4 regions of the Duganella sp. Leaf61 genome follow, and region 4 is predicted to be linked to each of the others. Evidence: predicted binding sites of a transcription regulator. Region 4 holds the regulator's gene; each other region holds the start of a gene.
What was found. Region 4 encodes sigma-54, which starts transcription at its own class of promoters, with help from an activator protein. Its sites were predicted from a motif close to TGGCANGNAANCTGCTTT; they were not measured.

Region 1: ASF04_RS19395 (circularly permuted type 2 ATP-grasp protein) is a predicted target of sigma-54. The motif match lies at 2,159-2,176, and genes of this name have one in related genera.
Region 2: ASF04_RS12650 (TorF family putative porin) is a predicted target of sigma-54. The motif match lies at 1,824-1,841, and genes of this name have one in related genera.
Region 3: ASF04_RS17140 (DUF2126 domain-containing protein) is a predicted target of sigma-54. The motif match lies at 1,652-1,669, and genes of this name have one in related genera.

The regions. Positions count from the first base shown of each region.
Region 1 is NZ_LMLM01000029.1:299,815-305,662, forward strand. It holds gene ASF04_RS19390 (alpha-E domain-containing protein) at 1-688, opposite strand, end outside; gene ASF04_RS19395 (circularly permuted type 2 ATP-grasp protein) at 699-2,129, opposite strand; gene ASF04_RS19400 (PRC-barrel domain-containing protein) at 2,251-2,769, opposite strand; gene ASF04_RS19405 (ferritin-like domain-containing protein) at 2,969-3,799, shown strand; gene paoA (aldehyde dehydrogenase iron-sulfur subunit PaoA) at 3,933-4,607, shown strand; gene ASF04_RS19415 (xanthine dehydrogenase family protein subunit M) at 4,604-5,557, shown strand; gene paoC (aldehyde oxidoreductase molybdenum-binding subunit PaoC) at 5,561-5,848, shown strand, end outside.
Region 2 is NZ_LMLM01000012.1:842,918-848,765, forward strand. It holds gene ASF04_RS12640 (ammonium transporter) at 1-595, opposite strand, end outside; gene ASF04_RS12645 (P-II family nitrogen regulator) at 606-944, opposite strand; gene ASF04_RS12650 (TorF family putative porin) at 956-1,726, opposite strand; gene ASF04_RS12655 (accessory factor UbiK family protein) at 2,020-2,319, shown strand; gene ASF04_RS12660 (glycoside hydrolase 43 family protein) at 2,360-4,009, opposite strand; gene ASF04_RS12665 (glycoside hydrolase family 2 TIM barrel-domain containing protein) at 4,006-5,848, opposite strand, start outside.
Region 3 is NZ_LMLM01000028.1:443,821-449,668, forward strand. It holds gene ASF04_RS17140 (DUF2126 domain-containing protein) at 1-1,598, opposite strand, end outside; gene ASF04_RS17145 (transglutaminase family protein) at 1,820-2,614, shown strand; gene ASF04_RS17150 (putative zinc-binding metallopeptidase) at 2,541-3,683, opposite strand; gene kefC (glutathione-regulated potassium-efflux system protein KefC) at 3,806-5,623, opposite strand; gene ASF04_RS17160 (NAD-dependent succinate-semialdehyde dehydrogenase) at 5,699-5,848, opposite strand, start outside.
Region 4 is NZ_LMLM01000031.1:186,505-192,352, forward strand. It holds gene ASF04_RS22630 (monovalent cation:proton antiporter family protein) at 1-725, opposite strand, end outside; gene ASF04_RS22635 (SIS domain-containing protein) at 852-1,850, shown strand; gene lptC (LPS export ABC transporter periplasmic protein LptC) at 1,850-2,452, shown strand; gene lptA (lipopolysaccharide transport periplasmic protein LptA) at 2,462-3,064, shown strand; gene lptB (LPS export ABC transporter ATP-binding protein) at 3,066-3,818, shown strand; gene ASF04_RS22655 (RNA polymerase factor sigma-54) at 3,822-5,297, shown strand; gene hpf (ribosome hibernation-promoting factor, HPF/YfiA family) at 5,373-5,732, shown strand; gene ASF04_RS22665 (alginate lyase family protein) at 5,795-5,848, shown strand, end outside.

The DNA of each region.
Region 1 (5,848 bases), on a different contig from region 4:
CGATGCGCGCCGGGGTGATCACGTCGCGGTACACCTTGCGATAGATTTCGAAACCCGAGACCGAACGCAGCAGCGCGCCCCAGTAATAAAAATCGCGCTGGTTCATGGCGTCGCGCACGGCCGGCGCGGCGGTACCGCTGTGGAACTTGACGTCGAGGATGCGCGCCGTGTTGTCGGCCCGCTCCAGGAAGGTGCCCAGGCGGATGAAATGCACGGCCTCGTCGCGCAACATGGTGCCCAGCGTGACGCCGCGCGACAGGTGCGAGCGGTACTTGACCCATTCGAAAAACTTGCTCGGGTCGTCTTCCAGCATATTGGTCTTCAGCATTTTCTGCATGTCAAGCCAGGTCTGGTTCTGGGTTTCCCAGACCTCGGTGGTCAGCGTGCCACGCACGGCGCGGGCGTTTTCGCGCGCTTCGGTCAGGCACGAAACCACCGAAGACGGATTGGCGGGATCGCGCACCATGAAGTCGATGACTTCGCGTGCACCGAGTACATCGTAGTGCTCGGCAAAGCGGTGCTCCAGTTCGGAAATACCGAGCAGGGCGCGCCAGACCTGGGCGTTATCTTCATCGGACTGCGGCAACATGCAGGTTTGCACATTGACGTCCAACATGCGGGCGGTGTTCTCGGCGCGCTCGGTGTAGCGCGCCATCCAGAACAGGTGGTCGGCGGTGCGGCTTAACATGGGTGTCTCCTTAGCGTTCCAAAATCCAGGTATCCTTGGTGCCGCCGCCTTGCGACGAGTTCACCACCAGCGAGCCTTCCTGCAAGGCCACGCGCGTCAGGCCGCCGGGTACCATCGAAATGGTCTTGCCAGACAACACGAACGGCCGCAAGTCGATATGGCGCGGCGCGATGCCGTCCTCCACATACGTCGGGCAGGCCGACAGGGCCAGCGTGGGCTGGGCGATATAGCCGTTGGGGTTGGCCAGCAGGCGGGCCCGGAAGTCTTCGATCTGCTGCTTGGTCGAGGCCGGTCCTACCAGCATGCCGTAGCCGCCGGCGCCGTGCACTTCCTTGACCACCAGGTCGGGCAGGTTGGCCAGCGTGTACGCCAGATCCTCTTTCTTGCGACACTGGTACGTCGGTACGTTGTTGAGGATCGGTTCTTCCGACAGGTAAAACTTGATCATGTCGGGCACGAACGGGTAAATCGACTTGTCGTCGGCCACGCCGGTACCGATCGCATTGGCCAGGGTAACGCGGCCGGCGCGGTACACTGACAGCAAACCGGGCACGCCCAGCGAAGAATCGGGACGGAACGCCAGCGGATCGAGGAAATCGTCGTCCAGGCGGCGGTAAATCACATCGACCCGCTTGGGGCCGCGCGTGGTGCGCATGAAGACCGTGTTATCGCTGACAAACAAATCCTTGCCCTCGACCAGTTCCACGCCCATCTGCTGGGCCAGGAACGCGTGTTCGAAGTAGGCCGAGTTGTACATGCCGGGGGTCATTACCACCACCACCGGGTCGGTAATGCCCATCGGCGCGACCGAGCGCAAGTTGTCGAGCAGCATGTCTGGATAATGATCGACCGGTGCAATTTTGTTGCGCGCGAACAACTCCGGGAACAAGCGCATCATCATCTTGCGGTCTTCCAGCATGTACGACACGCCGGACGGCACCCGTAAATTGTCCTCCAACACGTAAAACTCGCCTTCGCCGGCGCGCACGATATCGACCCCGGCAATATGGGCGTAGATGTCGGAGGCGACATTGATGCCTTGCATTTCCGGTCGATACTGGGCGTTCTTGTAGATCTGCTCTGCCGGGATCAGGCCGGCCTTGACGATATTCTGGTCATGATAAATATCATGGATAAACATATTGAGCGCTTTAACGCGCTGCACCAGGCCGGCCTCCATCTGCTTCCATTCGGCAGCGGTGATGATGCGGGGGATGGTGTCGAACGGAATCAGCCGTTCGGTGCCGGCGTCGTCGCCGTAGACGGCAAAAGTAATACCCACCCGGCGGAAGGTCAGATCCGCCTCCGCCCGCTTGCGTTCGATGGTATCGGGCGACTGGCGTTGCAGCCAGCCACAAAACTCACGGTAATGCTCACGCACCTCGGCGCTGGCGTTGTGTGCCAGGCCATCTGCGGTCATTTCATTGAAAAATTTTCCCATAATATAACTTCCCCCTGTTGAGTGCAGTTATATCAAGAAACATGCCAGAAGACCCGCACGATTATGGTGCATAAAAAAAGCACGCGACCAGCGCGTGCTTTTTCGGTGGTAATTTTAAGACTTACAGGTTGCCAAGTCCCGAACCACGGCTGCTCGAATAGCCGGGATCGCTCTGCAGGCTGCCGTTGCCGGCGCTCATCACGCTGCCGCTGGCGGTACGGCCGCCGGGCATGGCTTGCTGGGTGCCATAGAAATCGTGAATCTGGGTGGAGAATTCGGAGCTGGCCATGTCGGGCCAATTGTCCTTGTCGAAGCCGGGAGCGTTCTTCAGGTGGTCTTTCGACACGTTGAGCAGGAAGCGCTTGTTGACGGTGTCGAGTTGCAGCGCTTCCCATGGCACCGCAAACAGCTTGTCGCCCATGCCCAGCCAGCCGCCGAACGACAACACGGCGTAGGCCACATTACCCTGGCGCATGTCGAGCATGATTTCCTTGATGTCGCCCAGGTCTTCTTCCTGCAGGTTGTACACGTCTTCGCCGATGAGGGTGTCGGCGCCCATCAGACGCGGGCCGGGGCCGTTGTCGATGTCTGCATAATCGGTGTTGTAAATGCCGTAGGTGTCGCGGTCGAGGTAGCTCATGGTGGTCTCCTGATGGTTGGGGGATACACGCTGGCTTCCGGCGCTTTCCGCCGGGTGTGTAGCGCAGCACAGGACCGATGATGCGGTGAGCTCGCCGAGACGGCTATAGGTGCACGCGCGGCACGACTGTAGGACCAGGATGAGTAACTGAGGCACATAGCAAGATGCTACACTCGTGCCTTTGCTCTCCCGTATTTTCATGTCCTTGCCCCCATACGCTCACAGCGCCGAACTGCGCACCCGCGCCTTGCACTGCCTGCTGCAATCGGACCCGTTCGAGAAAGTCGCCGCCGTCAACGCCCTGGCCGCAGCCGTTCGTGCCGGCAGCTGCGCGCCCGATCCCGCCGCGCAGCTTCAAGCGCCGGCCGACCGGCCGATACCAGGTCGCCCGGACTTGCCGGAACTGGTGCTGCCGTCAGCACTGGGCAAGCGTTCGATGAACACGGTGGAAGGGCGCGCCATGCTGATCCACGCGCTGGCCCACATCGAATTCAACGCCATCAACCTGGCGCTCGATGCGCTGTGGCGGTTCCCCGATCTGCCTGCTGCCTACTACACCGATTGGCTGAAAGTGGCGCAAGAGGAATCGCTGCACTTTTCGCTGGTGGCCGCGCACCTGGTGACGCTCGGCTATGCCTACGGCGACTTCACCGCCCACGGCAGCCTGTGGGAAATGGTGGCCAAGACCACCGGCGACGCGCTGGCGCGCATGGCCCTGGTGCCACGCGTGCTGGAAGCGCGGGGGCTGGACGCCAATCCGCCGATGCGCGCCAAGATCGCCCAGGCCGGCGACTTGCAGGCCGCTGCCATTCTCGACATTATCCTGGACGACGAAATCGGCCACGTCGAGATCGGCAACCGCTGGTACCGCCACCTGTGCCACCAGCGCGGGCTGGAGCCGCGCGCGACGTTCGCCGCGCTGTGCGAGGAATACTGGGCGCCGGTGCCGCGTGGCCCGTTCAATCTCGAAGCGCGCCGCCAGGCCGGTTTTACGGAAGAGGAAATCGCCGACCTTTGCGCCAATAAGTAGTATCACGTAAGCCGCACTAACCTGCAGTCAACAGTGCGGATGTCGTCCTGATAATGCGATTAAGATGCTTTGACTCATCCGGCCACAAGTCGTCGATGAATCATTACTCACAATCTAGCCACAGGACGAATCGATGATGAACGACCTTAGCGATGTAAAAATCACCCGGCGCGACCTGCTGATCGCAGGCGCCATTACCGCCACTACTGCCGCCGTTCCGTCGGTGACCGGCGCTCAAAACAACAGCAACTCCGGCGGCGGCAATGGCGGCGCGGCGCAAGCGGCTGCCGCCCCCGTGATCAACAAGGTCACGCTGGTGGTCAATGGCCAGTCGCGTGCGGTGGACGTCGATACCCGCACCACCTTGCTCGACGTACTGCGTGAAAACATGCACCTGACCGGCACCAAGAAGGGGTGCGACCATGGCCAGTGCGGCGCCTGCACCGTCATCGTCGAAGGACGGCGCATCAACTCCTGCCTGTCGCTGGCCGTGATGCACGACGGCGACAAGATCACCACCATCGAAGGCCTGGGCACGCCCGACAAATTGCACCCGATGCAAGCGGCGTTCGTCAAGCACGATGGCTACCAGTGCGGCTACTGTACCCCCGGCCAGATCTGTTCGGCCATCTCGGCCATCGAGGAAATCAAACAGGGCATCCCGAGCCACGTCACCGCCGACCTTAACACCAAGCCGCTACTCAGCAGCGAGGAACTGCGTGAGCGCATGAGCGGTAATATCTGTCGCTGTGGCGCGTACTCCAACATCATCGACGCCATCAACGACGTCGCCGGGAGCCGCGCATGAAAGCCTTTAGCTACGAACGCGCCAGGACCCCGGCTGAAGCAGCGGCCGCGATTGCCCGCCAACCGAATGCGAAATTCATCGCCGGCGGCACCAACTTGCTCGACCTGATGAAGCTCGAAATCGAGGCGCCCACGCACCTGGTGGACGTCAACGGCATCGGCTTCGACAAGATCGAAGCGACAAAAGAAGGCGGCCTGCGCATCGGCGCGCTGGTCCGTAACACTGATCTTGCCGCCGACCAGCGCGTGCGGCGTGACTACGCCGTGCTGTCGCGCGCCTTGCTGGCGGGTGCCTCGGCGCAGTTGCGCAACAAGGCCACCACGGCCGGCAACCTGCTGCAACGCACGCGCTGCCCATACTTCTACGACACCAACCAGGCGTGCAACAAGCGTCAACCGGGCAGTGGCTGCTCGGCCATCGGCGGCTTTTCGCGCCAGCACGCGGTCGTCGGCACCAGCGATGCCTGCATTGCCACCCACCCGAGCGACATGGCCGTGGCCATGCAATTGCTCGATGCGCGCGTGGAAACCGTGAAAGCCGACGGCGCCACCCGCACCATCGCCATGGCTGACTTCCACCGTCTGCCGGGCAACACGCCGCACATCGAGACCGCGCTTGAACCGGGCGAACTGATCACGGCGGTGACCTTGCCCAAGCCGCTGGGCGGCAAGCACTATTACCGCAAGGTGCGCGACCGCTCGTCGTACGCATTCGCGCTGATTTCGGTGGCGGCCGTGGTGCTGCCGGACGGCACCGGCCGCGTGGCCCTCGGCGGTGTCGCCCACAAGCCGTGGCGTTTGCCGGCGGCGGACTCCAGCGTGGCGCAAGGCGGCAAGGCCGTGGCCGACCAGTTGCTGGCCGGCGCCCGCACCACCGAAGACAACGCCTTCAAGATCACCCTGGTCCAGCGCACGATCTCCGCCGTGCTGGCGGAAGCGAAGAAAGCCTAAGCCATGAAATTTACCACTCCCGCTACCACCAATCCGATCGACCAGCTGAAGGTCGTCGGCAAGCCGCTCGACCGCATCGACGGCCCCATGAAAACTACCGGCACCGCGCCGTATGCCTACGAGCAGCACGCGGTGGCGCCGAATGCCGCCTACGGCTACGTGGTCGGTTCGTCTATCGCCAAGGGCAAGATTACGGCGATCGACCTGGCTGCTGCCCGCAAATCGCCGGGCGTGCTGGCCATCGTCACTTACGAAAATGCCGGCAAGCTGGGCAAGGGCAAGATGAACACC
Region 2 (5,848 bases), on a different contig from region 4:
GTTCGGCAAATGCACCGACGATCAGCGCGCAGGTAATCGCTGCGAACGTGGCCTGGAAGGCAACGAACATGAACTCCGGAATTACCACACCCTTGCTGAAGGTGGCGGCATAGGCGAAGGTGCCCTTGACCGGATCGTAGATATTGTTGAGGAAGGTGCGGTCATGCAGGTTGCCGAAGAATGCATTGCCTTCGGTAAACGCCAGCGAGTAACCGTAGATACACCACAACACGACGATCACGGCGAAGATCATGAAGATCTGCATCAGGATCGACAGCATATTCTTGGAACGGACCAGGCCGCCGTAGAACAGGGCCAGGCCGGGAATCGTCATCATGACTACCAGCAGCGTGGCAACCATCATCCAGGCGTTGTCGCCCTTTTGCGGCGTGGGCGCGGCGGCAGGCGCGGTTTCAGCCACGGCGGCGGTGGCCGCCACAGGCGCAGCGGCGGGTGCAGCGGCAGCTTCCGGTGCAGCGGCGGTGGCGGCGGCCACCGGCGCATCAGCCGGCTTGGCATCTTGCGCATGGATCGGTGCGGCAAGAGCGAACAGCAGAGATACCCCAGCTAGCAACGTTGTTATAGTTTTCTTCATCTAAATCCCCTTAAAGAGCTTCGTTGCCGGTTTCGCCGGTACGAATACGGATCACCTGTTCCAGGTTGTACACAAAGATCTTGCCATCACCGATTTTGCCGGTGCGGGCTGCGCCTTCGATCGCTTCGATTGCCTGCTCGACGATGCTGTCGTCAACCGCCGCTTCGATCTTGGTCTTCGGCAGGAAGTCCACGACGTACTCGGCGCCGCGATACAGCTCGGTATGTCCTTTTTGACGACCGAAACCCTTCACCTCGGTCACCGTAATGCCCTGCACGTTGATGGCCGACAGGGCTTCGCGGACTTCATCAAGCTTGAACGGCTTGATAATGGCGGTAATCATTTTCATGAGAGCCTCGCTTAGAAAGTTTTGGAAATAGTCACAACTGCGCCCGATTTACCGAGGTTTTTGCCGTTGCGGCCGACGTATGCATCGGTATTGGTCTTGACGCCGGCAACCGACACCGAGAACACGCCGAAGTCCTTGGTCACGCCGACCTTGTAGTCGCTATAGCTGACCGGGCCATTGTTCTTGACGTTCTGGTGGCCGGCATGGAGGTTGAGCACATAGCCGTCATAGACGTCATAGTTGAACTGGCCGTCGAGGTAGCCGCTGTTCTTGCTGTCAGGCGTGCCGAACAGGTTGCTGGTCGAGTGCGAATACTTGATCGAGAACGGGCCAGCACTCACCTGGGCGTACAATTCGAAGGTATTGGCGCTGGTGGCGAGCTTGTTCGAAGGATAGGCGTAGTACAGCGCGCCGACGTCGTAGGCGAAGGTGTCATTGATCTGGCCGCGTTTGCCGGCATAGACGTCGAATTCATACGAGGCATCGCCGCCGCCGTCCTTGATCCACTTGATATTGGTGGCCCAGGCCCCCACATATACACCGGTGGGGTTGTTGACATAATCAACACCGCCCTGCACGGCTGGTTGCAGACGGGTTTGCGAAATGCCGCGGTAACGGTAATCGCTGACAACGGCGACGTTATAGGAAATCTGGTTGTCTGGTACGGCTTCGGCAGCGGGTTGCGCTTCCTGGGCCTGCGCCGAGGCGCTAATGGTGGCGAATGCCAAAGTCAACGCTGCTGCTGTCAGGGTTCGGGTCAGGCTTTTGTTTTGGCTCTTCATCATTTTGTCCTTGTAGTTATCGAAACTGAATACAGATACTAGGTGCGATGCGGGTAAAATCCTTGTGAAGCGAAGCGTTAAGCATTCCCTGGCTTCTATAGCAGAATGCGTGCCAGCTAACGTTGCCTGGTAGATAGCAGCTTTGGCTGCTTTGTCATGGGCGACAGGGCGCCGCCTCTGACAAAAGTGATAATTTGGAAGGAAAGTTGGCCGCGCTGTTTGAATTTGCACCACATCGATACACGGACGCACTTCAATGGTGCATCCGTCCCGCCACCAGATCAAGGAATATTATGGATATGAATACTTTTTTTAACGACTTGCAGAACAAGATCTCCAAGGCCGTCGAAAATTCGCCCGCCAAGGACATCGAAAAGAACGTCAAGTCCATGATGACCCAGGGCTTCTCCAAGCTCGACCTGGTTACCCGCGAAGAGTTCGATATTCAGACCCAGGTGCTGGCCAAAACCCGCGCCAAGCTGGAAGCTCTGGAAACTCGCCTGGCGGCGCTGGAGGCGAAAGCCGCACCGGTCCAGCCGGCTGCAGTGTCGCCTGAACCTAAAGTGGAGATCGCCAAGGGCGAGGTGCTGTAAGCAAGCTGCCGGCGGGTAATCTGCCGGCGTATTGTTGAAATTATTTGCCGACGCGGAAGTAGTCGGCATCGAGATATGCCGGGGCGCCGCTGGCTCCCGGCACCCGCGTCGCCAGCAGGCCCACTTGCGCCCCCACCCAGCGTCCGACGCTGGCCGTGAACGGCTGCCCCGCCAGTGTGTACTGCTTGCCATCCTGGCTGTACGAGAAGCGCACCACCGCACCGTCGCTCACTTGCGCCCGCAGGTACAGCGCCTGTTTATCCGTACGGTTGTTCCCTCCCTGGTCCACCGGCCGTAACACCTGCACCTGCTCCTTGCAGGCGGCAGCCGGTTCCGCGCAGGTTGCCAGCACCAGCTCCCTGCCATTTTTGCCCTGCTGCACGCCGATCCACGCGTATTGAATCCCCAGCACCACCAGGCCCGCGCGGCTCAGGTCGCCATGAACCTCAATCCGGGTATCGACCGTGAAGGCCGGCGCCGGGAATTTTTGCGTCAGCACGGAAGGCACGTCGCGCACGCTGCCGGCAACCGGCGCCGCCTGCGCATGCAACCGCAAACTGCCCTGCTTGGCCGTGAGTTCATACCAGCCCGGCGCCTCGTTGGCGTTCCATTGCCATTGCAGCCCCAGCTTGGCGGCGTTGAATTCGTCGCCCGCCGGTGGCGCCTTGATGCCGCTGTCCTTGCCGGCCGGCTTGTCGTGCACCAGCACCGGCTCGCCCGTGCCCTTGCCATCCTTGTCCTCGCCGATCACCGGCCAACCGTCGTGCCAGCGCATCGGCTGCAAGTGGACGATGCGGCCGTACGCGCGCTTGTCCTGGAAGTGATAGAACCAGTCGCGTCCTTTCAGATCATCGACCCACGCGCCCTGGTGCGGGCCGTTGGTGGTGGAGGCCCCCTGCGCCATCACGATGCGGTCCTGGTACGGCCCGGCGATGGTGCGCGAGCGGAATACCGACTGCCAGCCGTGTTCCACGCCACCGGCCGGCGCGAAGATGTAGTAGTAGCCGTCCTTCTTGTAGAACTTCGGACCTTCCAGCGTGGTGTAGCCACTGAGCTTGTTGCCGTCGATGATGTCCTTACCGCGCTGGTCGAGCAGCGTGCGCGCCTCCGGGTCCATCTCGCGCAAGGTCAGGATGTTGTTGAAGCCCGCGCGGCTCCTGGCCCACGCGTGCACCAGGTAGGCCTTGCCGTCGTCGTCCCACAGCGGCGACGGATCGATGATGCCTTTTCCGGGCAACAGCAGGTGCGGCTCGCTCCACGGTCCGGCAAAGCTGGTGGCGGTGATCACGTACACGCCGAAATCGGGATCGGGATAGAAGATCCAGAATTTGCCGGCGTGATGGCGCAGCGACGGCGCCCACACGCCCTTGCCCGGCTGCGGCGTGGCGAATGCCTGCGCCGGCACCAGCTTGGGCAGCGCATGGCCCACCAGTTCCCAGTTGACCATGTCGGTCGATTGCAGCAGCGGCAGCCCCGGCGCGTTGCTGAAGCTCGACGCGGTCATGTAGAACGTGGCGCCCACGCGGATGGCGTCGGGATCGGAATAGTCGGCGTACAGGATCGGGTTCTGGTAGCGGCCGTTGCCGAGGTCGGCCACCCACGGGCCGCCCGGTTGTGCGGGAGTTTGAGCAATCGTCCACGGCGCGCTGCACAGCAGCGCCAGCGCGGCGGCGGTTGTCATTATTTTCATTTTGTCTCCTGCGGTTTGGCTGCAAGCGGCGCGATGGTAAAGCTGTAGCTGGCCGGTTCGAGCTTGATGCGGTACTTGACGTGAGCGCGGCCGGTGAGGTTCCAGCCGGTGTCGCCGCCTACGCCGCTCTGGGCCAGGTCGATCAGCAGCGAGCCGTCGCCATGCGGTGCAATCTCCGAGCTTTTCCAGGCGCCACGCGGACGCAGGTACAGGTCTTCGTACGGGAACGCCAGCGCGTTGACCGACAACGGCGCGGCGCCCTTGACGGTGATGCCGCTGCCCTGGGAGTTGAATAGCGACAGCCAGCGCACGCCGGTCTTGTTGCCGCTTTCCTGCGGACGGCTATAGCCGTGGTACTGGTCCGCCACCTTGCCGGTGTAGCGGCCGATGGCGTAGCCGGTGGCGCGGTCGGCATACGATTCCTGCGGTCCGCGTCCGTACCACTCGATGGTGTCGAGCGTGTTGTCGTTGTCGAAGCGCAGGCCCAGGCGCAGCGGATCGGGCAAGTCGTCGCGCAGCGGCGTAAACGTCGCCGCCACACCGAGCGCGCCATCGGCATCAAGGGTATATGTCGTTTCCCAGTGGGCGGCGCCGGCGCCAAAGCTGTACAAGACTTTTGCCCGGTTGCCGTCCAGCGTGACCGAGCGCACGTGGCGCTGTTCCGAGAAGGTCTTCCAGACCTGGTGCGTCTTGTCCACGCCCGCGCCTTCGTCGTTGTCGATCAGCCCGCGCCAGAAGTTCGGTGCGCCGCCCTTGAGCACGGTCTTGCCGTCTACCGCGTAGTCCACCAGGCCGGTTTTCGCATCGAGCCGCAGGACGGCCGGGCCGCCAGCGAGTCGGATGTCGTCGCCCGCGCGCGTTGGCTGCGCCGCTTTGGCCGTCGCCGCCGGTTTGGAAGCTGGCACCGTGACGAACTGCGACCAGCCCACCACCGTGCCAGCCGCCACGCCCTTGACCGAATCGGTGCGGGCTTTGGCGCGCAAGGTCACCAGTTGTTCGCCGCCGGTCGAGCGCAGCTTGGGCAGCCTGATCTCGATCTGGCGGCTGGCGCCCGCAGCGACGGCCGGCACGGTCAGCGCACCGCGCGTGACCTCGTTGCCGTCGTTGGTGAGCACCCAGTCGAAATCGAGGTCGGACGTGTCGCGGAAGTCGTAGCGGTTGACCACCGTGACCTTGCCGGACCTGGGATCGCCCTCGAACACCAGCGGCGAATACACCTTTTGCACTTCGTAGTATTCGGGGTCGGGCGTGCGGTCGGCGCGCACCACGCCGTCGCCCACCACGCTGTTGTCGCCCACCTTGGGATTGACGTCGAAGCCGGACGCCCAGTAGCGGCGGCCCTTGTCATCGGTGGCGAACACGGTCTGGTCCACCCAGTCCCAGATAAAGCCGCCCTGCAGTTTTTTATGGGCGCGGATCACCTGCCAGTAGTCTTCCATGTTACCGAGCGAGTTACCCATCGCGTGCACGTACTCGCACTGGATCATCGGCTGGGTGAAGCGCGGATCGACCGCGTAATCGACCATCTTTTCGATGTCGTCGTACATCGGCGCGTAGATGTCCACGTAGGCATTTGGCTTGTGGGTTTCGCCGATGGTGCCGTAGCCCAGGTAGCTGACCAGGCGGGTGGGATCGTTGGCGCGGATCCACTGCGCCGCGTGTTCGAAATTGGGACCGGTGCCGGCTTCATTCCCCAGCGACCAGAAGATGATCGACGGCGCATTCTTGTCGCGTTGGACCATGCGCGAGACGCGGTCGAGGTGGGCCGCGCGCCACTGCGGCTTGTAGCCGAGCTGCACCTGTTCGCGGTAGCCGGGCACCTTGGAGTGGTCGCCCAAA
Region 3 (5,848 bases), on a different contig from region 4:
AGCAGGTACAGGTGCTCGCGGCGCAGCGGCCAGGCCGACGTGCGCCAGTTGGTGCCCAGCATGACCGACGGGTCGTAGTCGGCCGCTTTTAACGGCAGCACGTAGCCGGCCACCTGGCCCAGGCCGCGCTCGAGCAGGCGCGCCAGGCGGCGCCGCTCTTCCGGTGATGTCAGATCAGCCTGCAACGGATCGATATTGCGCGGCAGGGCCTGCTCGCGCTGGGTTTGCAGCAGCACGTCCTCGTAGGCAGCGATCGGGCTGTTGGCGGGCAGGCGCAGGGTTTTCGTCAGTTCGGCGATGAAGCTGGCCGCTTCGTCGCTGCCATAGCCGTCGTTGACGTGATCGTCGGAGAACAGCGACGCGTCGAACCACATCGGCTGGCCATCGACGCGCCAGAAGATATTGAGGGCCCAGCGCGGCAGCGGCTCGCCCGGGTACCATTTGCCCTGGCCGTAGTGCAGCATGCCGCCGGGCGCGAAGTGGTTTTTCAGGCGGTGCATCAGGTTGCCGGCCAGCTCGCGCTTCTTGTCGCCGTGCGCCAGCGTGTTCCATTCGGCGCCGTCCATGTCGTCGATCGAGACGAAGGTCGGCTCGCCGCCTTGCGTCAGGCGCACGTCCTGGCGCTTGAGGTCGGCATCGACCTGCTGACCCAGCTGGTCGATCTTGTGCCAATCGGCTTCCGAATACGGTTTGGTCACGCGCGGGTCTTCGTGGATGCGGGTGACCGTCATCTCGTGGAAGAACGTCACCTCGGCCCGGTCGGTATAGCCACTGACCGGCGCGGCCGACGACGGCATCGCCGTGCAGGCCAGCGGAATATGGCCTTCGCTGGCCAGCATGCCGGAGGTGGGGTCGAGGCCGATCCAGCCGGCGCCGGGGATGTACACCTCGGTCCACGCGTGCAGGTCGGTAAAATCTTCGGCGGCGCCACTGGGGCCGTCCAGCGCTTCCTGGTCGGCGCGCAGCTGGATCAGGTAGCCGGACACGAAACGCGCCGCCAGCCCCAGTTCGCGCAGGATCTGCACCAGCAGCCAGCCGGTGTCGCGGCACGAGCCCGACCGTTTTTCCAGCGTGTCTTCCGGCGTTTGCACGCCCGGTTCCATGCGCAGCAGGTAAGCGATATCGAGCTGCAGGCGCTGGTTAATCGCCACCAGGAAGTCGTTGGTGAGGATCGGTTCTGCCAGCAGCGCGGCGCGGGCCGACGCCACCCATTCTTTCAGCAGTGGGCCTGCCGCTTCGGTGCGCAGGTAGGGGCTCAGTTCGGCAGTCAGTTGCTCCGGGTAGGCAAACGGGAATTTCTCGGCGTATTTTTCCACAAAGAAATCGAACGGGTTGATGACCGTCATGTCGGCCACCAGGTCCACCGTGAAGTCGAGCACGTCGGTTTTTTCCTGGAACACAAAACGGCCGATGTAATTGCCGTACGGGTCTTGCTGCCAGTTGATGAAGTGATCGTCGGGTTGCACCGTCAGCGAGTACGACAGGATCGGAGTGCGCGCGTGCGGAGCCGGGCGCAAGCGTACTTCGTGCGGCGACAGGTTGACCAGGCGGTCATAACGGTAACTGGTCTTGTGGTGCAGCGCGATACGGATAGCCATGCGGAATGCCTTTTCGATGTGGGCGCGACCTGTTTCATCGCGATGTGCTTAATTAAGCATGATTCATACCTGATATCTCAGCGTAACACGCCGCGCACCGCAGGCACGTTTCTTGATAATAGTGTCGATGCTAAGATGCGTGCACCGTGTTCACCTCGGCGCATCGGGCAACGTGCGCCATTATGGTGCAGACCACTTCGATATTGAAAGCGATACTCCCCATGTGGCTGCGTACTGCCTGCAAACTTGCGTTCACCCTGGACGGCCCCACGCCGTTTATCCTGATGTTGCGCGCGCGCAGCGGCGCCCAGCAATGGGTGGCGCGCGAGTCCTATACGCTCACGCCAAGTGTGCCGGTGGTGGAGTTTACCGATATGTATGGCAACCTGTGCCAGCGCGTGGTGGCGCCGGCCGGCGAATTTTCGATCGAGACATCGGCCGACGTGATGACCGCCGACGAGATCGACGTGGCGCCCGGGGCGCCGTTCGACGCGGTGCAGCACCTGCCCGACGCCGTGCTGACCTTCCTGCTATCGAGCCGCTATTGCGAATCCGAGCAGTTCACCACCATGGCGAACGAAATCGTAGCCGATGTGGCGCCCGGTTACGACCAGGTAGCCGCGATCAGCGACTGGATCCGGCGCGAGGTGCGTTTCGATCCCAATACGCTGTATGGCCAGATGACCGCCACCGAGGTCAACCTGCGGCGCGAGGGCGTATGCCGCGACCTGGCGCACCTGGGCATTGCCCTGTGCCGCAGCCTGTGCATTCCGGCGCGCATGGTGGTCGGGTATTTGCACGAGCTGGTGCCGATGGACCAGCATGCCTGGTTCGAGGCCTGGGTGGGCGGCCGCTGGTACACCTTCGACCCCACCCAGGACACTGCGCGCGGCGGCCGTGTCACGCTCGCTTACGGACACGATGCCGCCGACGTGGCGATCTTCAACCAGTTTGGGCCAGCGTCGCCACCGGTGCTGATGCAGGTGTCGGTGGAGCTGCTGGACGCGCCTGCTTGATGCCGGTGGTTTTGTAGGAAGCAACCACCTTGTGGACGAAGGTCAGCTTCTCCAGCACCGGCGTGCTGAGCTTGAACGGATACGAGTCCGGCATGCCGATGCTGCGATTCAGACTGTTGAGCACGTAAGTCAGCGCGAACCAGTCGGAGATGGTGTCGTCAAAGGTGTCCAGCCTGGTCGGCAAGGTGACGCCATCGAGCGACGGCTCGTCGGCCTTGGCGGGCTTGAGCGACAGGCCGCACGAGTGCGCCGTTTCCAGCGTATCGATCATGTGCAGGTAGTGGGCCCAGGTTTCGGCCCAGTCTTCCCACGGGTGCGAGCTGGCATAGCTGCTGACGAAACGCTCTTCCCAGTCGGCGACCGGGCCATTCTCGTAATGGCGCTTGAGCGCTTCGCTGTAATCGGCGCGTTCGTCACCGAACAGGGTGCGGAAGCTGTCGATCCACGGCGTATCGACCACCAGCCGGTCGAAATAATAATGGCCGCTCTCGTGGCGGAAATGCCCGAGCAGCGTGCGGTAGCGCTCGTGCATCTGCTCGCGCGTGCGTTCGCGCTCGGCCGGATCGGCTTCGGCGATGTTCAGGGTGATCAGGCCGTCGTCGTGGCCCGTCATCACGCATTCGTCAGGGGTGGCGCCATCTTCCAGGAACTGGAATGCCAGGCCGGTTTCGGGCGCATCTTCTTTCGAGTCCGGCGTCAGGTTGAGCGCGGCCAGCGAGAACAGCAGGCGGCGCTTGGCGGTTTCCAGGCGTGACCAGAGAATGTGGTTCTTTTCCGACGACAGGGCAGGAATGACCACCGTCAGCTGGCAAGACTCGCACAGGTCGTGCGCGTCGTCGGCCGGTATCATCCAATTGCACACATTGTGTTCCACGTAGTTGCTGCACTGTTTGTACAGCTTGCCGGCGTCTTTCTTGTTCAGACTGCTCCACAGGCCGTTATCGGCCGGTTCGTAGGCGTTGATGGTGCGCAGTGCCGGCTCGAAGCCGAGCATGCTCTCGCAGTTGGAACAGTGGGTATTTTCGAAAAACACTTGCTGGGAACATTTGTCGCAATGAAACGTTTTCATGGGGCACCGGGTTGAGAGAGGTTGTGAGGGTTTTGTTATTGTAGTTTCACAATCTACCAGCAAAATTGGCAGTGCAATGGTCGTGTAAGACTATGCCTCGCAATCGTGCGCGGGGTGCGCCATCAGTCAGTTTTCAACGTGCCCGCCTGCTCGGCGTCCCTGAACGCCGCCGCGTCGCCCGCCATCATTTCTTCAAGTTCCAGGCGGCCCTTGCGCGTGATCGACACCATTTCGTCCTGGTCTTGCTGGTGCGGATACACTTCCAGCAGGGTTTTCAGGTTGTGGTTGCGGAAGATGCGCGTGGCCTGTTCCGCGCGTTCGGTGCTGAAGCCCAGTTGTTGCAGCACCTTGCCGCCCAGTTGCAGCGATGCCTCGAAAGTTTCGCGTTCGATCAGCGTCACGCCACGGTCGAGCAGCGCGTAATAGTGCGACACGTTGCGGGCGCGCGCCAGGATGGTCAGGGCCGGGTAGCGTTCGCGCACGGCGTCCACCAGTTCCAGGCTCTCGTCCACGGTATCGATGGCGATCACCAGCGCGCTGGCCTTGCCGATGCCGGCCGCTTCCAGCAGGTCGATGCGGGTGGCGTCGCCATAAAAGACTTCGTAGCCGAACTTGCGCAGCAGTTCGATCTGGTCGGGATCGTGGTCGAGCACGGTCACGCCGATGCGGTTGGCCGACAGCAGGCGGCCGATGATCTGGCCGAAGCGGCCGAAGCCGGCAATGATCACCGGATTTTCCACCGCGATCTGGTCCGCTTCGCGCTTCTTCTTTGCCGTGCGCAGGCGCGGCGCCACCAGCCTGTCGTGCAGCAGCAGTAGCAGCGGCGTGGCCACCATCGACAGCGTGACCACGAGCACCAGCAGGGCGGACGTGGCGGGCGGCAGCACCTTGGCGTCCACGGCCGTGCCGAATACGACGAAGGCGAATTCGCCTCCTTGCGACATCAGCATCGCAAAGAACAGGCGCTGGCCGCGCGGGATGTCGAACCAGAACGACAGCCCGTACAACATGCCACCCTTGATCAGCAGCAGGGCGCAGGTCAGGCCCAGTACCAGCCACGGCTGCGCCAGCAGCAGACCGAAGTCGGCCGACATGCCCACCGCCATGAAGAACAGCCCCAGCAGCAGGCCCTTGAACGGCTCCAGGTCGCTGATCAGCTGGTGGCGGTACTCGGAGTCGGCCAGCAGCACGCCGGCCGTGAACGTGCCGAGCGCCAGCGACAGGCCCACCCATTCCATCAGCAGGCAAATGCCGATGATGAGCAGCAGCGCAAAGCCGGTAAACAGTTCGCGCAGGCCGGTGCGGGCCAGGTAGCGCATCACGGGGTTGACCAGGAACCGTCCGCACGCGATCAGGGTGAGCAGCACCGCCAGCAGCTTGACGGCCTTCATCCAGCCTTGCCCGTCGTGGTCGGCGACCACGCCGGCCATGGCCAGCAGCGGCACCAGCGCGATCATCGGGATGGCGGCAATATCCTGCAACAGCAAGATGGAAAAGCTGGCCGACCCGGCCGGGCTCGGCAGCAGCTTGCGCTCACCCAGCGTGGCCAGCACGATGGCGGTGGACGAGAGCGAGAGCGCCAGGCCGGCGACCAGCGCAATATGCCAGTCGATGCCGCACGCAATCGCCACGCCGGCCAGTGCGGCGCTGACGGTGAGCACCTGCAAGCCGCCCCAGCCAAAGATGGGACGGCGCAGCGACCACAGTTTTCTGGGTTCGAGTTCGAGGCCGATCAGGAACAGCATCAGCACCACGCCGAATTCGGAGATGCTGAGCACGTCCTCGACGTTGCCGATCAGGGACAGGCCCCAGGGGCCGATGATGGCGCCGGCTGCGAGATAGCCGAGCACGGCGCCCATGCCGGCGCGCTTGGCCAGTGGCACCAGCACCACGGCCGCCACCAGATAAAACACCATGTGGAGCAGGAAGCCGTGGCTCATGGGATGGAGGGGGAGAGGTTGTTCATCGGATCAGTATCGCATCCGGCGACTACCGCCGTCCATCCTCCAGTAGGGTTACACGCCGACCATCGACACCGCCTTGGTGTTCAGGTAAGCCTCGAGCGCCTCCGGACCGCCTTCCGAACCGTAGCCCGAATCCTTGACGCCGCCAAACGGCATTTCGGCGCTGGGCGTGGCCGGCTGGTTAATCCACAACATGCCCAC
Region 4 (5,848 bases):
TCGGTAATCCACGCGGCGCCCAGCGTGATCAGGAGCAGGTTGAGCATGAACAGCTCCTGCGAGCGGCGCTTGACCACGATGGTGAACCAGCCGCGCATCAGGCGGTGGCCGACGAACAGCAGCAAGGTCAATACGATCACGGCCTTTACGCCCGCCCAGGCCAGGGTTTCCGCCAGCGCATCGGGACGCTGGCCCAGCGACGGGATCATGATCAGCAGCGGCACCACGGCCAGATCCTGGAACAGCAGGATGCCGATGATCTTGCGGCCATGCTCGCTCTCGAGCTCGAGCCGCTCGGTCAGCATCTTGACCACGATGGCGGTGGACGACATGGCCAGCGCGCCACCGAGCGCAAACGCGCCTTGCCAGCTGATCTGTAAATGGGCGGGTAGCTGGCTGGCGATGAGCCAGCCGAACAGCAGGGTGGCGATGATGGTAAACGCCACCTGCGCCAGCCCGAGGCCGAACACGATGCCGCGCATCGCCAGCAGCTTGGGCAGCGAGAATTCGAGCCCGATCGAGAACATCAGGAATACCACGCCGAACTCGGCCAGGCCGTGGGTAGCTTCGCTCTCCATGGCCCAGCCGAGCGCGTGGGGGCCGATCAGGATGCCGACGGCCAGGTAGCCGAGCATGGGCGGCAGATGCATCATGCGGAAGGCCACCACGCCCAGCACGGCGCTGCCTAACAAGACCAGGGTCAGTTCGAGCGGGGAAAACGTCATGTTGCCGTAGCCGTCAGTTTTTTATTCAGTGGTTGCGCACCACACAGGCGCATTGTTTCGACTGGCAAGTTTTTTGCTTTCTTAATTCGGCTATACTTGGGTATGAGTGTAACCCATGAAAAAACAATGCTGAAAGCTTTTGACGCAAAAATGGCGGCGCATGCGCTGCGGCTCGCCCGTGAAACGTTGCAAAACGAGGCCGCCGCCATTACTGCGCTGGAGCTGCGCCTGGGTGACGACGATACCGTCGTCAAAGCGATTGAACTGTTGTTTAATTGCAAGGGTAGGGTGGTGGTATCCGGTATCGGCAAGTCCGGTCACATCGCCCGCAAGATGGCGGCCACGTTCGCCTCCACTGGCACCCCCGCCATGTTCGTGCACCCGGCCGAGGCTGCGCACGGCGACCTCGGCATGGTCACCGCTGACGACGCTTTCATTGCCATTTCGTACTCGGGTGAAAGTACCGAGCTGATGACCATCCTGCCGGTGGTCAAGCGCATGGGCAGCAAGGTCATTGCCATTACCGGCAAGCCGGGCTCCAGCCTGGCCAGCATCGCCGATGTCCACCTCAATGTTGCGGTGGCCAAGGAGGCGTGCCCGATGAACCTGGCGCCCACCACGTCCACCACCGTCACGCTGGCGCTGGGCGACGCGCTGGCAGTGGCCTTGCTCGATCTGCGCGGTTTCAGGGAAGAAGATTTCGCCCGGTCGCACCCGGGCGGCGCGCTGGGTCGGCGCCTGCTGACGCACGTGCGCGACGTCATGCGCAGCGGCGCCGATGTACCGAAGGTGCGCGCCGACGTCAAGCTCACCGACGCGCTGCTGGAAATGACCAAAAAGGGCATGGGCATGACTGCCGTGGTCGATGCCGACGACCAGCCGATCGGCGTGTTTACCGACGGCGACCTGCGCCGCATGATCGACAAGGTGCAGGACTTCACCCAGGTCCTGATCCGCGACGTCATGCACGCCAACCCGCGCAGCATCGCGCCGGAACAGCTGGCGGTCGATGCGGTCGCAATCATGGAACAGTTCCGCATCAACCAGGTGCTGGTGGCCGATGCCGATGGCAAGCTGGTCGGTGCGCTGCACATCCACGACCTCACACGCGCCAAGGTGATCTGATGCCTAACGTACGTAAAAGAACCGCCCACCGCTGGTCGCTCACCTGGATGGTCGTGATCGGCGTATTCGTGGCCGTCGGTACCGGCTGGATGGTGCAGTTGATTAACGAATCGAACCAGGATACGGCGCAGGACAAGTTCCGCAACGAGCCCGATTACATCATCGACCGGTTCAGCGTGGTGCGCATGACCAAGGACGGCAAGCCGGCTTATATCATTTCCGGCGACAAGCTCACCCACCTGCCGGCGGAAGAGGCGTCCGACATCATCAAGCCCTATATCAACACCTTGTCGGCCGAGCATCCGCCGATGACGGTGCGCGGCGACACCGCCCGCGTCGATCAGGACAACTCGCGCGTCAAGCTCGACGGCAACGTCAGCGTGGTGCGCCCGGCCAGTGGCAAGAGCCAGGCCATGAGCCTGACCACGTCCACGCTCACCGTGTTCCCGGACGAACAACGGATGGAAACCGTCGCACCGGTCGAACTGCACCTGGGCAAGACGGTGGCCACGGGCGTGGGCATGACCGCCAACAATGCAACGCTGCAAACCCAACTGGGTGGACGCGGCAAGATCACCGTGCCGCCGCATGCGGCACGCTAAAGGAAGATTATGAGAGCAATCACCAAGCAAACCTTCTGGTCGGCGGCACTGCTGCTGGCAGCACTGGCCATCCCGGCGCACGCCGAAAAAGCCGACTCCAACAAGCCGATCGAAGTGTCGTTCGACCAGGCCGACTCCGACGACGTCAAGCAGATCAAGACCTTCACCGGCAACGTCATCCTCACGCGCGGCACCATCCGCATGACCTCGCCCAAGGCGGTGGTCACGCAAGATCCCGAGGGCTACCAGTTCGTGGTGCTCACCGGCACGCCCGGCGTGCAGGCAACGTTTCGCCAGAAGCTTGACGGCGACACCGACAAATGGGTGGAAGGCCAGGCCGACCGCATCGAATACGACGACAAGACCGAGCTGGTCAAGCTGATTTCCAAGGGCCGCATCAAGCAGCTCGAGTCGGGCAAGGTCACCAGCCAGGTCGATGGCGAGTTCATCTCTTACGACAGCCGCCGCGAAGTGTTCGCGGTCAAGAACAGCAGCAGCGGCGAGAGCAAACCGGGCGCCGGCCGCGGCACCATGGTGATCCAGCCGTCGTCCAAGCGCCCGCCGATCGCGCCGGCGCAGCCGGTGCCTGCCACCCAGCCTGCGGGGAAATGACATGGAGCCTAGTTGCGGTAGCACCCTGATCGTTCGCGGCCTGCAAAAAAGCTATGGCAAGCGCCAGGTCGTGCACGACGTCTCGCTGCAAGTCGATTGCGGCGAAGTGGTGGGTTTGCTCGGCCCCAACGGCGCCGGCAAGACCACGTCGTTTTACATGATCGTCGGCCTGGTACCGTCCGACGCCGGCACCATCGATATCGGCGGCGTCGACGTCTCGTCACTGCCGATCCACCGCCGCGCCTCGCTCGGCCTGTCGTACCTGCCGCAGGAAGCGTCGGTGTTCCGCAAGCTGACGGTGGAAGAAAATATTCGCGCTGTCCTCGAAATTCAAAAAGTGGACGGCAAGCCTTTATCCAAGGCTGACATTACTGAACGGCTCAATACCCTGCTGGCCGATTTGCAAATCGAGAAGCTGCGCGACAACCCCGCGCTCTCGCTCTCCGGCGGCGAACGCCGCCGGGTGGAGATCGCCCGTGCGCTGGCCACCAACCCGCGCTTCGTGCTGCTCGACGAACCATTCGCCGGGGTCGACCCGATTGCCGTGATCGAGATCCAGCGCATCGTGCGCTTTCTCAAGGAGCGACAAATCGGCGTCCTCATTACCGATCACAATGTGCGCGAGACGCTGGGCATCTGCGACCGCGCATATATCATCAACCAGGGCTCGGTGCTGGCGTCGGGCCGTCCGGACGACATCATCGCCGACGAGTCGGTGCGCCGCGTCTACCTGGGTGAACACTTCCGAATGTAATCCATGAAACAGTCGTTGCAACTGCGGACCTCGCAGCATCTCGCGCTGACGCCCCAACTGCAGCAATCGATCCGCTTGCTGCAGCTCTCCACGCTGGAGCTGCACCAGGAACTCGAACAACTCCTGACCGACAATCCCTTGCTCGAGCGGCTCGACGATCCGCTCGACCATTCTCTGCGGCTGTTGTCCGACGGCGCCATCAGCCAGCAGGCGCCGTCCGGCGAAGCACCGTCCGAATCGGGTCCGCAGGAAGCGGCGCCCGCCGGCGAGGCCGACGCCTACGACGGTCCTGCTGCCGATACCGAAAGTACCACCGCCGAAGCGGACATGGACTGGAGCGACGCCGGCCGCAGCAAGGCGCCCGACGACGAAGACGCGCGTCCGCAAATCGAAGCGCACCACTGCACCCTGCGCGAGCACCTGATGGAGCAGATGCGGGTGACCGTGCTCGAGCTGCGCGACCGCGCGCTGGTCGAACTGATCATCGATGCGCTGGACGAAAACGGCTACCTCGAAGAAGCGCTCGACGAGATCCATGCGCGCCTGCCCGAGGAACTGGAAGTCGAACTCGACGAGCTGCAAACGGCGTTGTCGCTGCTGCAAAGTTTCGACCCTGCCGGCGTGGGGGCGCGCAATGCGGCCGAGTGCCTGGCGCTGCAAATCAAGCGCTTGCCCGGCATTCCAATGGTGACGCGACGGATGGCCGTGGCCATCGTCGAAAAGCACCTGACCTGGTTTGCCCAGCGCGATTTCAACAAGCTGAAAAAAGCGCTGCTGTGCGACGACGAAGACCTGCGCGAAGCGCAGACCGTGATCCGCCAGTGCAATCCGCACCCCGGTGCGGCGTTCGCATCCGACGTCTCCGATTACGTGGTGCCGGACGTGATCGTGAAAAAATCGCGCACCGGCTGGCAGGTCAGCCTGAACAACGACGTCATGCCGCGCCTGCGTGTGAACGCCATGTATGCCAACCTGCTCAAGCAGGGCAAAGGTGAGGGCGCCATGGGCGCGCAGCTGCAGGAGGCGAAGTGGCTGATCAAGAATATGCGCCAGCGGTTCGACACCATCCTGCGGGTGGCACAAGCGATAGTAGAACGACAAAAGAACTTTTTCTCGCACGGCGCGGTTGCCATGCGCCCCCTTGTGCTTCGCGAAATTGCTGATACACTGGGTTTACACGAGAGCACCATTTCTCGGGTAACAACTCAGAAATACATGCTGACTCCGCACGGCATGTTTGAGCTGAAATATTTTTTTGGTAGCCACGTCGCCACCGAAGCGGGAGGTGAAGCCAGTTCGACGGCGATACGGGCACTGATCGTGCAACTGACAGGAGCTGAAGACCCTAAAAATCCTTTATCCGACAGTAAGATTGCGGACATGCTGGGAGAACAGGGCATGGTGATTGCGCGACGCACTGTTGCCAAATATCGCGAAGCCCTCAAAATCCCTCCAGTCAGTCTCCGCAAGTCTTTGTAGTGCACTGGTTCCTGCTTACTCAGCAACAATGGGTAAAGCACTAACCGTCAGCGACATTTATCTTTAGGAGTGTGTATGAATCTCACCATCAGTGGACATCATCTCGAAGTGACCGCCGCCATTCGTGAATACGTGCAAAGCAAGCTCGAACGCGTGACACGGCACTTTGATCAAGTGATTGATATTGCTGTCATTCTGACCGTAGATAACCTTAAAGAGAAAACCAAGCGCCAAAAGGCTGAAATCAATCTGCGCCTGTCCGGTAAAACGGTCTACGTGGAAAGCCTGTCGCAAGACCTGTACGCTGCGATCGACACCCTGATCGACAAGCTGGACCGCCAGGTCATGAAGTACAAAGGCAAAGTCCAACAGCACGGCCACGATGCGATCAAGCATCTCCCGGATAACTTCGAACCAGCTGCCGCCGCCCTTTAACAACGGCGCGACACACCAACTAAGGGCGCTGAACGAGCGCCCTTTCTTGTTTTTGGAGCTACATGAAAATTGTTTATCTGGTTTATACCGTTCTCCTTTCCGCCTCCGCTGCTCCC